Regions from separate parts of the Devosia sp. MDV22-iso42 genome, predicted to be linked through region 1. Evidence: predicted binding sites of a transcription regulator. Region 1 holds the regulator's gene; the other holds the start of a gene.

Region 1 (5,914 bases):
GAGGAGTGGAAGATGGACGCGCTGGTGGAGGTGCATGACCAGCTCGAACTGGATCGCGCCTTGGCCCTGGGCGCCACTTTCATCGGCATCAACAACCGCAACCTGCGCACCTTCGAGACGACGCTGGATACCTCGGTCAACCTGGCCGTGGGCGTGCCCAAGGGCACCTTTCTGGTCAGCGAGAGCGGCATCCTCGACCACGCCAGCCTGGTCAAGCTCAACCACGATGCCGGCATCGGCACTTTCCTCGTCGGCGAAAGCCTGATGCGGCACGACGATGTCGCCGCCGCCACCCGGGCCTTGCTCCATGGCACCGTCGGAGCCCCCGCCTGATGGCGAGCGAACTCACCCATCTCAACGACCGGGGCGAGGCCCATATCGTCGATATCGGCGACAAGCCGGCAACGCGCCGGCGCGCCGTGGCCCAGGCAAGGCTGGTCGGCCAGCCCCAGACCATTGCCACCATCATGGCCGGCGGGCTCAACAAGGGCGACGCCCTGGCCGTGGCCCGCATTGCCGGCATCATGGCCGCCAAGAAGACGTCCGAGCTGATCCCGCTCTGCCACCCGATCGCCCTGACCAAGGTCGCCATCGAGATTTCCGAGTTTGGCGAAGACGCCATCCTGATTCTGGCTAGCGCCGAAACCACCGGCCCAACCGGGGTGGAAATGGAGGCGCTGATCGCCGCCTCGACCGCGGCGCTGACCCTCTACGACATGGCCAAGGCCATTGATCGCGCCATGGTCGTCACCGACCTCTGCCTGCTGGAGAAATCGGGCGGTGCCTCCGGCGACTTCGTCCGCGCATGAGCCTGCTTCCGGTCGAGGCCGCCATTGCCGCCATCCTGGCCCGCGTACCGGCACCGACTGGCGAGAGCGCGCCTTTGGCCGAAGCCGCCGGCCGGGTGCTGTTTGCGCCCATCGTCGCGACGCATGACCAGCCGCCCTTTCCTGCCAGCGCCATGGACGGCTATGCCGTGCGCGCGGCCGACATCGTTCCGGGCCATGCCCTCAGCATCATCGGCACCTCGCAGGCCGGCGCCGGCTTTGCCGGCTCGGTCGGTCCCGACCAGACCGTCCGCATCTTTACCGGTGCCCCGGTACCACCCGGCGCCGATGCGGTGATCATGCAGGAAGACGCCATGGTCGAGGGCAATCTGGTACGCTTTTCCAGCACGCCGCCGCCGGGCCGCAGCATAAGGGCCAAGGGCAATGATTTTGCTAATGGGCAGACCCTGGTCGAGCCCGGCACGCGACTGACGCCAATGCAGCTGGCCGTCGCCGCCGCGGCCAATGCCCCTGCCCTCACCGTCGCCCGGCGGCCGCGCCTGGCGCTGCTGGCCACCGGCGATGAGCTTGAACTGCCCGGCGCCGTGCTGGCCCCCGACCAGATCATCGCCTCCAACAGCTTCGGCCTCGCGCCGCTCCTGGCCCCCTATGCCCAGACCGTCACCGATCACGGCATTGCCCGCGACGACCGGGATCAGCTGCGGGCAAAGCTTGTTGCTGTCTTTGCCGATGAACCCGACATCCTGATCACCACCGGCGGCGCCAGCGTCGGCGATCATGATATCGTCCAGGAAATCCTGCTTGAGCTCGGCGTGACGCTGGACTTCTGGAAAATCAACATGCGGCCAGGCAAGCCGTTGATGTTCGGCACCCGCGGCAAGACCCTGGTCTTTGGCCTGCCGGGCAATCCCGTCTCGGCCATGGTCACCGCCATCGTCTTCATCAAGCCGGCCCTGCGCGCCTGGCTGGGCCATGCCGAACCCGGCAACTGGCGCCTGCCTTTGGCCGCCCCGACCCCGGCCAACACGGCGCGCCGCCACTTCATGCGGGCCCGACTGCTCCACAGCGCCACCGGGCCGCTCCTGCTGCCGATCGCCCAGACCGATAGCGGCCATACCTCTTCGCTGGCCCATGCCGACATGCTGATCATCCAGCCGGAAAACGATCCCGGCCAGGCCAGCGGCACCATGGCCACGGCTCTCAGCATCGACGCCTTCTAGGTTCCGACGGGGCCGCGCATGGGATATTGCAGAACACAACCGGAACACCTATAGTCGTTCTGTCTATGTTCCGATTCTAATCCCGAGGGGCCCATGCTCACGCGCAAACAACACGAGCTGTTGATGTTCATCCACGAACGGATGAAGGAAAGCGGCATTCCGCCCTCCTTCGACGAGATGAAGGATGCGCTGGATCTGGCCTCCAAATCGGGCATCCATCGCCTGATCACCGCACTTGAGGAGCGCGGCTTCATTCGTCGCCTGCCCAACCGGGCCCGGGCGCTCGAAGTGGTCAAGCTCCCCGATTCCATGAACCCCTCGCTGGGCGGTCGCAAGGCGCGCTTCGAGCCCTCGGTCATCGAGGGCAATCTGGGCAAGGTGGCCAGTCCCCCCTCGCGCATGTCGGCGGCCGAGGACTATGCCAGGCCGATCGCCATTCCGGTCATGGGCCGCATCGCGGCCGGTACGCCCATCGAGGCCATCCAGAACCATTCCCACACCATCATGGTCCCGCCTGAAATGCTGGGCAGCGGTGAACACTACGCGCTCGAAGTGCGTGGCGATTCCATGATCGATGCCGGCATTTTTGATGGCGACACCGTCTTGATCAAGAAGCAGGACGCAGCCAGCACCGGCGAGATCATCGTCGCTCTCGTGGATGATGAAGAAGCCACGCTCAAGCGCCTGCGCCGCAAGGGCAATACGGTAGCGCTCGAAGCCGCCAACCCGGCCTATGAAACCCGCATCTTCCCGCCTGACCGCGTCAAGATCCAGGGCCGCCTGGTAGGCCTGCTGCGGAAATATTGATGGCTGAGCGCCTTCTCGAGAAGCTCTGTCCGGTCATTCTTCGGGGAGCGACCGGGGCTCGGGAGGTTCTGGTTTTTCGTCATCCGCAGGCCGGCATACAGGTGGTCAAGGGCACCCGGGAACGTGGAGAGACAGCGGTCGCTGGAGCCTTGCGCGAATTGGCCGAAGAGTCCGGGGTCGCGGAAAGTGTTTCAGGCGCCCTCGCCTGCTCCAGCTCGACGATAATGGCCGGGCAGCTCTGGCATTTTGTCCAAGTGCAGTGCCCCGATTTACCGGAACACTGGTCGTTCTTTGCCCAGGATGATGGCGGGAAGAAGTTTGACTTCTTTTGGTGGTCCCTCGACGCAGTGCCGAGCGAGGACTGGCATCCCAGCTTCGTGCGTGCCCTCGATGTGGTCCGCCATATCGACGCTGCGCCCATGCCGGATGCGGCCATGGTAATGGCGGACTATGCCGAGCGTATCAATACGCACCAATTTGCCGACGTCGCGCCTTTGATCGATGCAGATGCGGTCTTCTGGTTCAGCGATGGATCCCATCGCGGTATTGCCGCAATTCAGGCCGCTTTCGAAGCAACTTGGGGCGCCTTGGCCGATGAGCTGTACTGGATTGAGTCGCTGCGCTGGATTGCTGTGGGGGATACCGCTGCCAGCTGCATCTATGCGTTCCACTGGCAGGCAATGATTGATGGTGAGTACCAATCCGGCTCGGGTCGAGGCACCACGGTGCTGGCCAACAAAGCAGGCCGATGGCAGATCGTGCACGAGCACCTCAGCCCGGCGCGCTGATCAGTCCCGTGCGTCGGGCGGCGGGATATCGGTGCTGGTCTTGCACTCGACCAGCCACACATCATAGACGGCGTGGTCCACGGCATTGAGCGCCGGGCTGTCGGCAAACATCCAGCCGGTAAAGATGCGCTTGGACGTGCCGGTCAGGCTGCGCTGGTCGACCTCGAGAAAGGCCGAAACGCGCTGCGCTTCGGTGACCGGATGGCTGTAACAGGCGCGCGGGGTGATCTCGAGCGCGCCGAACAGCACGGTCTCGTCGATATAGACGTCAAAGCGGGTGATGCGGCCGGTAATCTTGTCGAGCCCGGCAAAGGCCGCCACCGGATTGGCAATCGGCTGTGCCTGGGCGGGAGCCACCAGGCCAGCAGAAACGGACGCTGCCAGCACCGGCAGCGCCAGTATTGTGCGGCGCAGAAAACGGGGATGGCGCAAGGCGCCGGCTCTATTCAGGCGACCAGGCGTCATAATCCCCGGTGACGCGCGGGCGCTCGCCCTTGTTGAGCAGGCTGCCATCGGGACGATAGGCTGCCGCCGTGCCGGTCAGGTTTTCCTGGTGCGGCAGTTCCCAGCTCTTGGCCACGTAATTGGCCTTGGTGGGGACCACGTCGGTGCGGTGATGCATCCAGCCATGCCAGCCATTGCCGATGGTGGAGGCGTCGGCGGGACCGGCATAGGTCACATAGCGCCGGTCGGCCTTCTTGTCCTGATAGTACTGGTTGCCGAACTCGTCGCTGCCGACATAGTCGCCGAAGCGCCAGATCCACAGGCGGGTGCCCCAGGTCTGACCACCCCACCAGGAGAAGATTTCACTCAGGAACTGCTTGATACCCGATTTTGCCACTTGTCGATTCCGCCGTCGGAGCTTTGCGTTGGGCCGGGTGTACCATGGGTTCGGCACGCGGCCTAGTCTCGCGCGGCCTTTTCGGCGCGCCAAATTGCCGTTCCGGCGCTTCATTTGCCACCCGGCAATGCGGTAGGCGCGCCCCTGCCCTGCATACTGCATCTGGGTGGCCGCGCGCGGCGATGGGCACAAGCGCTGGTGTGTCACGTGCCAACGTTTTTTGGGCAAATTTTCTCCGCTTGACAGGATTTCAGCCCCCATGATTCTGGGTTTTTCTGCTATGGTTAACCAGATATGACTGACTGATGACAGAGCCCGGAAGCATGAGGAATCACGGCGCTTTAGCGCGACTTGCTGGCCTCACGTCTGCGGCCCTCATGTGACACTGCTTGATGGGTAAATACAGCCGGGCAAGGGCCGGAAAATCTTGCACTTTGTCCCCGCTATCCACATATTGAGCCTACTAGTGGTTGTCTTGGTGGCCCACTCCACCACTAGACCTTGTGATTTCTTGCGTTGACGCGTGGTTTGAATCGGCAGATGTTTTGGAGGAGGCCCGCAGCACCGACTGCCGGGGGCCAAAGTCCCCTGCTCGGAGCGCTGGCATCAGACCGGCGCCATTCGGGGGCACAGGCATGTTTGTCGGGCCCGGCCACGGGCTCGGTTGGTGACGCGTCAAAACAGATTTGGGTTAGAAGCCGGGTTTTTCGGCTCGCGGGCATGTGCCCGTCACATTGGGGACTAAGACGACTATGCGCATTGAACGCCGGTTCACGACTGCCAATCAGGACCGCTATGCCGGTCTCGACTTCCGCTCGGCCACGAGCGAGATTCGCAATCCCGATGGCTCTGTCGTTTTCAAGCTCGAAGACATTGCCGTGCCCGCTTCCTGGAGCCAGGTGGCGGCCGATATCATTGCCCAGAAGTATTTCCGCAAGGCCGGCGTCGCCAAGGCGCTCAAGAAGGTCGAGGAAAATTCCGTCCCGTCCTGGCTGTGGCGCTCCGTCCCCGACGAAGCTGCGCTCGCCAAGCTGCCCGAGAATGAGCGCTACGGTTCGGAAATGGATAGCCGCCAGGTCTTCGATCGCCTGGCCGGCACCTGGACCTATTGGGGCTGGAAGGGCGGCTATTTCGACTCCGAGGAAGATGCCCGCACCTTCTTTGACGAGCTCGCCTTCATGCTGGCCAGCCAGCGCGTCGCGCCGAACTCTCCCCAGTGGTTCAATACCGGCCTGTTCTGGGCCTATGGCATTGATGGCCCCGGCCAGGGCCATTTCTATGTCGACCCCTTCACCCACAAGCTGGTGAGTTCCAAGAGCTCCTACGAGCATCCCCAGCCGCATGCCTGCTTCATCCAGTCGGTCAGCGATGACCTGGTCAATGAAAACGGCATCATGGACCTCTGGGTCCGCGAAGCACGCCTGTTCAAATATGGTTCGGGCACCGGCACCAATTTCTCCGCTTTGCGCG
Region 2 (5,914 bases), on a different contig from region 1:
GGCGTCGCGCAGTTCGCGCAGGGCGCGGTAGCCGCCGCCGGCCAGCTGCGCCCAATAGGCCGCGTTGGCCGTGCCATGGGTGGCGGTGCCGATGTCGTGGACATAGAGGATGTCGACGCGGTTGAGGCCCAGCCGCTGCAGGCTGTCCTCGAACGAGCGCATCACGCCGTCATAGGTATAATCATAGAGCTGGTCGAAGGGCAGGGGGTCGACCCAGTTGCCCTTGTCCTGCATGGCGGGATCGACCGGCTTGAGCAGGCGGCCCACCTTGGTGGAGAGCACGGCCTGGCTGCGGCGGGAACGGAGCACGTCGCCCACCAGGTGCTCGGAGCGCCCGAGGCCATATTGGGGGGCGGTGTCGAGATAGGTCAGGCCGTGATCGAGCGCGTGGCTGACGGTGGCACGGGCCTGATCGGCGGGCACGGCAGAGAAGATGCCGGCTAGACTGGCGCCGCCCAGGCCCAGCGTGGTGATCTCCAGATCGGTCCGGCCGATCCGGCGTCTTTCGAATGTGCGTGCCATTTATTCCCCCCGCTGCAAAGCGAGAGGAAGCTGACATGTTAGTGACGAGGGAGCAAGCGCCTCACGGCCTAATAGACATTGCCGATGATCAGCGGATGCTCGTCCTGCTGGCGCAGCGGGTTGCGCAAAGCGGCGCCGAAGGGGGCGGCCTCGAGCTCGAAAATGTCATTCGGCTGCGTGGCAATGCCATCGGCAAAGCTCAGCGTCGCGGTGCCGAAGCAATGGACATGCACATCGCCGGGATTGCGGAACAGCTCATACTTGAAGTGGTGATATTCGAGATTGGCGATGGTGTGGCTCATATTGTCCTCGCCGGAGACGAAGGGCTTTTCCCACAGCACCTTGCCGTCGCGCCAGATGCGCGAGGTGCCCTCGACATGGCTCGGCAGGTCGCCCAGGCGCAGTTCGGGGCCGAAGGAACAGGCGCGCAGCTTGGAATGAGCTAGGTAGAGATAGTTCATCCGCTCGGTGACGTGATCGGAGAATTCATTGGCCAGGACAAAGCCGAGGCGGCGCGGCTGGCCGTTCTGGTCGATGACATAGATGCCGGCAATCTCGGGCTCTTCGCCGGCGTCCAGGGCAAAGCCGGGGGAGACAATGGGGTGGCCGGGGCGGGCCACGGTATAGCCATTGCCTTTGTAGAACCATTCCGGCTGCACGCCATGGCCGCCATCGGTGGGCTTGCCGTGTTCGAGACCCATCTGGAACATCTTCATCGAATCGGTGAGCTCGCCCGCCGGCTTGCTGCCGCTGGCCTTGTGCATGGCGTCGCGGGTGGCCGCCGAGCCGAGATGGGTGAGGCCGGTGCCGGTGACATAGAGATGAGCCGGATCAGGGTGGTCGATGGGCGAGAGCATGCGGCCCTCCGCCAGGATGGCGGCGCGATCGACGGTGTCGCCCAGGCCGCGGGTGGCGATCAGGGCGCCAAGGCCGCCATGGCTGGAGAGCGCGGCAATGGTCAGCTCATAGACACTGGCGGTGTCATTGACGGTCCGGGCCACCCCGTCCTGCACGGCAGCCACGGCGCGATGGCCATTGAGATCGAAGAACTGGATGAGATTCACGGCGCGGCTCCTGCGCAACAAGGCCCCGAGGGCACGATTGCGGGCATAAAACGCAACATGGCCCCCTGACGCAAGTGCAAAAATCATACTTATGCGGCACGTCCGTGCCGGCTGGCCGATTCTATGGCGGCCCAGGTGAAGAAGTGGCCGATGTTCTCATTTTGTCCATTGACGAGACGGGAACAATATGAGAACAAATAAAGCACATTGTATGCACCCCCAGCTCAGGCATCCGCGCGTTGCGCCGCCCTCCGGAGCGTGGAATAAGGAGAGAATTGATGGCTAACGCGTCGCTTCGTGTTGTTGAAGGTGGATCGATGGATAAGGACAAGGCACTTGCCGCGGCGCTCAGCCAGATCGAGCGCAATTTCGGCAAGGGTTCGATCATGCGCCTGGGCGAGGCAGCGGCGATTGAAGTCGAATCGATCTCGACCGGTTCGCTCGGCCTCGACATTGCGCTGGGCATTGGCGGCCTACCCAAGGGCCGTATCGTCGAGATTTTCGGGCCGGAAAGCTCGGGCAAGACCACTCTGGCCCTGCATGTGATTGCCGAGGCCCAGAAGGCCGGCGGCATCTGCGCCTTTGTCGATGCCGAGCATGCGCTCGACCCGATCTATGCCCGCAAGCTGGGCGTCAATGTCGATGACCTGCTGATCTCGCAGCCCGATGCCGGCGAGCAGGCGCTCGAAATCACCGATACGCTGGTGCGCAGCGGCGCCATCGACGTGCTGGTCATCGATTCGGTGGCGGCGCTGACGCCGCGGGCCGAGCTCGAAGGCGAAATGGGCGATTCACTGCCGGGCCTGCAGGCCCGCCTGATGAGCCAGGCCATGCGCAAGCTGACCGGCTCGATCTCCAAGTCCAAGTGCCTGGTCATTTTCATCAACCAGATCCGCATGAAGATCGGCGTGATGTATGGCTCGCCCGAGACGACGACGGGCGGCAATGCGCTGAAATTCTATGCCTCGGTGCGCCTCGATATCCGCCGCATTGGCGCGCTCAAGGATCGCGAAGAGATCGTCGGCAACCAGACGCGCGTCAAGGTGGTCAAGAACAAGCTGGCCCCTCCCTTCCGTCAGGTCGAGTTCGACATCATGTATGGCGAAGGCATTTCCAAGACCGGCGAACTGCTCGATCTGGGCGTCAAGGCCGGCGTCGTGGAAAAGGCCGGGGCCTGGTTCTCCTGGGACAGCCAGCGGCTGGGCCAGGGCCGCGAAAATGCGCGGCAATATCTCAAGGACAATCCGGCGGCGGCCAATGCCATCGAGCAGAGCGTGCGCGAAAGCTCGGGTCTGCTCGGCGAAGTGCTGCTGGTCGCCGGTGGTGACGACGCGGCGGGCGCCGACGAATAGGTCTGGGTCCAACATCATTCTTCCCATGCAGGGTATTTTGAGGGGCATCGCGCGAGCGATGCCTCTTTTTTGTCTGGGTGGTGTCGGGGTGATCCGGCGTGGCCGGCTGCCGGCACCCCGGGGCGCGAGGGATGGGGTTTACCGCAATGCCGCCGCAATGCTGGACATTCCGGCAGGCCACGCGATAGAAAGCCAGCCGACCTCCGCGGCGCGCCCGTGCCATTCTCCCGAATGAAAGTCCGTCCATGACCAGCGTTAATGACCTGCGTTCGAGTTTTTCCCAGTATTTTGTGCGCAATGGCCATGAGGCCGTGGCGTCAAGCCCGCTGGTGCCGCGCAATGATCCGACGCTGATGTTCACCAATGCGGGCATGGTGCAGTTCAAGAACACCTTTACCGGGGTGGAAAAGCGCCCCTATTCACGCGCTGTCTCGGCGCAGAAATGCGTGCGCGCCGGCGGCAAGCATAATGACCTCGACAATGTGGGCTTCACCGCCCGCCACCACACCTTCTTCGAGATGCTGGGCAATTTCTCGTTCGGCGACTATTTCAAGGAAGAGGCGATCGAACTGGCCTGGAACCTGCTCACCAAGGAGTGGGATCTGCCGGCAGAGAAGCTGATGGTCACCATCTATCAGGATGATGACGAGGCCATGGCGCTGTGGAAGAAGATTGCCGGACTTTCCGAGGATCGCATCGTGCGGCTCGGCGCCAAGTCCAACTTCTGGCAGATGGGCGATACCGGGCCGTGCGGTCCGTGCTCGGAAATCTTCTATGACCATGGCGACAAGGTCTGGGGCGGCCCGCCGGGCTCGGCCGAGGAAGATGGCGATCGCTGGATCGAGATCTGGAACCTGGTGTTCATGCAGTATGAGCAGCAGGCCAATGGTGACCGCTCCAGCCTGCCGCGTCCCTCGATCGATACCGGCATGGGCATCGAGCGTGTCGCGGCGGTGATGCAGGGCGTGCATGACAATTACGATATCGACCTGTTCAAGGCGCTGATCGGCGCCGCCGCTGCGGCCACCGGGGTCGACGTGCAGGGCGAGGGCAATCGCAGCCTGCGCGTCATCGCCGATCACCTGCGCTCGATGAGCTTCCTGATTGCCGAGGGCGTGCTGCCCTCCAATGAAGGCCGTGGCTATGTGCTGCGGCGGATCATGCGCCGCGCCATGCGGCATGCCACGCTGCTCGGTTCGGAAGAGCCGGTGATCTACAAGCTGGTGCCCACCCTGGTGCGCGAGATGGGCCAGGCCTATCCCGAGTTGCGCAGCGGCGAAGCCATGATTGCCGAAACGGTCAAGCTTGAGGAAGGGCGCTTCCTCAAGACGCTGGGCCGGGGCCTGCAGATCCTGGCTGACGAAACCAGGGATATGGGCGAGGGCGCCGTGCTCGACGGCACCGCGGCCTTCAAGCTTTACGACACCTATGGCTTCCCGCTCGATCTGACGCAGGACGCGCTGCGGCTGCGCGGCATCAGCGTCGATCAGCCCGGCTTTGACGCCGCCATGGCGGCGCAGAAGGCCGAGGCGCGCAAGAGCTGGTCGGGCGCCGGCGGCGCGGCCACCGACACGGTCTGGTTCAGCCTGGCCGACAAGCATGGACCGACCGAGTTCCTCGGCTATGAAACCGAAAGTGCCGAAGCCGAGATCAAGGCGCTGATCCGCGACGGCGCGGAAGTCGAGAGCCTTGGTGCCGGCGAGACTGGCTTTGTCGTGGTCAACCAAACGCCGTTTTATGGCGAGAGCGGCGGCCAGGTCGGCGACAGCGGCGTGCTCAAGGGCGAGGGTCTTGCCGCCACCGTCAACGACACGCAGAAATTCCACGGAGTCTTCGCCCACCAGGTTACGGTGAGCGAGGGGACGCTCAAGCTGGGCCAGCCGATCACCCTGGTGGTCGATCACGCGCGCCGCTCGGCGATCCGCTCGAACCATTCGGCGACGCATCTGCTGCATGAGGCGCTGCGCCTGGTGCTGGGCGATCACGTCGCGCAGAAGGGCTCGATGGTCTCGCCCGACCGGCTGCGCTTCGATTTCGTGCATACCAAGCCGGTGACGCCGCAGGAAATGGCGCAGGTCGAAGACATTGCCAATGCCATCGTGCTCCAGAATACCCCGGTCGAAACACGGCTGATGGGCGTCGACGAAGCCAAGGAATCGGGCGCCCGCGCCCTGTTCGGCGAAAAATATGGCGATGAGGTCCGCGTCGTGGCCATGGGCGCGCCAACCGGCAATGGCCTGGGCTGGTCGGTCGAGCTCTGCGGCGGCACGCATGTGCGCCGCACCGGCGATATCGGCTTGGTCTCGATCGTCGCGGAAAGTGCCGTCGGCGCCGGGGTGCGTCGCATCGAGGCGCTGACCGGCACGGCGGCGCGGCATCGCGGCAATACCAATGTGGCCATTGTCGACGCGGCAGCCGGTCTGTTGCGGGCCGGCAGCCATGAAGTGCTCGATCGCATTGCGGCGCTGCAGGAGCAGCTCAAGCGCAGCGAGAAGGCGCTGAGCGACGCCAAGCAGAAGCTGGCCATGGGCGGCGGCAGCGAGCAGGTGGCCGGGCCCGAGATCGTCAATGGCGTCGCCTTTGTCGGCCGCGTCGTCGAGGGCCTGCAGCCCAAGGACCTGCGCGGCCTGGTCGATCAGACCAAGAAGCAGGTCGGCTCGGCGGTGATCGCCATTGTCGGGGTGACCGAGGATGGCAAGGCGGGCCTGGCCGTCGGCGTGACCGAAGACCTGCTGGACAAGGCTTCGGCCGTCGAGCTGGTGCGGGCCGGTTCGGCCGTGCTGGGCGGGCAGGGCGGTGGCGGACGGCCGGACATGGCCCAGGCCGGCGGTCCCGATGGCAGCAAGGCCGACGAAGCCCTGGCCGCGATCCGTGCGCTGCTCTAGCAGATATCGATAAAATCCATGCAAAGGCTCCCGCAAAGCGGGGGCCTTTTGCTTTTGGGCAGGCGCCGAGGGCGATGGGTGGCAGAAGGCA

The links. The regulator LexA, encoded in region 1, represses DNA repair genes until DNA is damaged. The targets are predictions, from matches to a motif close to TGTTCNNNNTGTGTTCNG.
Region 2: recA (recombinase RecA) is a predicted target of LexA. The motif match lies at 1,765-1,782, and genes of this name have one in related genera.

What each region holds. Positions count from the first base shown of each region.
Region 1 covers NZ_JBZVWR010000006.1:458,267-464,180, reverse strand. The annotation lists gene trpC (indole-3-glycerol phosphate synthase TrpC) at 1-333, shown strand, start outside; gene moaC (cyclic pyranopterin monophosphate synthase MoaC) at 333-809, shown strand; gene AC4NN3_RS03915 (molybdopterin molybdotransferase MoeA) at 806-2,008, shown strand; gene lexA (transcriptional repressor LexA) at 2,102-2,815, shown strand; gene AC4NN3_RS03905 (DUF4440 domain-containing protein) at 2,815-3,603, shown strand; gene AC4NN3_RS03900 (DUF2155 domain-containing protein) at 3,604-4,068, opposite strand; gene AC4NN3_RS03895 (NADH:ubiquinone oxidoreductase subunit NDUFA12) at 4,046-4,444, opposite strand; gene AC4NN3_RS03890 (vitamin B12-dependent ribonucleotide reductase) at 5,197-5,914, shown strand, end outside.
Region 2 covers NZ_JBZVWR010000007.1:376,338-382,251, forward strand. The annotation lists gene AC4NN3_RS09305 (aldo/keto reductase) at 1-522, opposite strand, end outside; gene araD1 (AraD1 family protein) at 591-1,586, opposite strand; gene recA (recombinase RecA) at 1,865-2,938, shown strand; gene alaS (alanine--tRNA ligase) at 3,184-5,823, shown strand.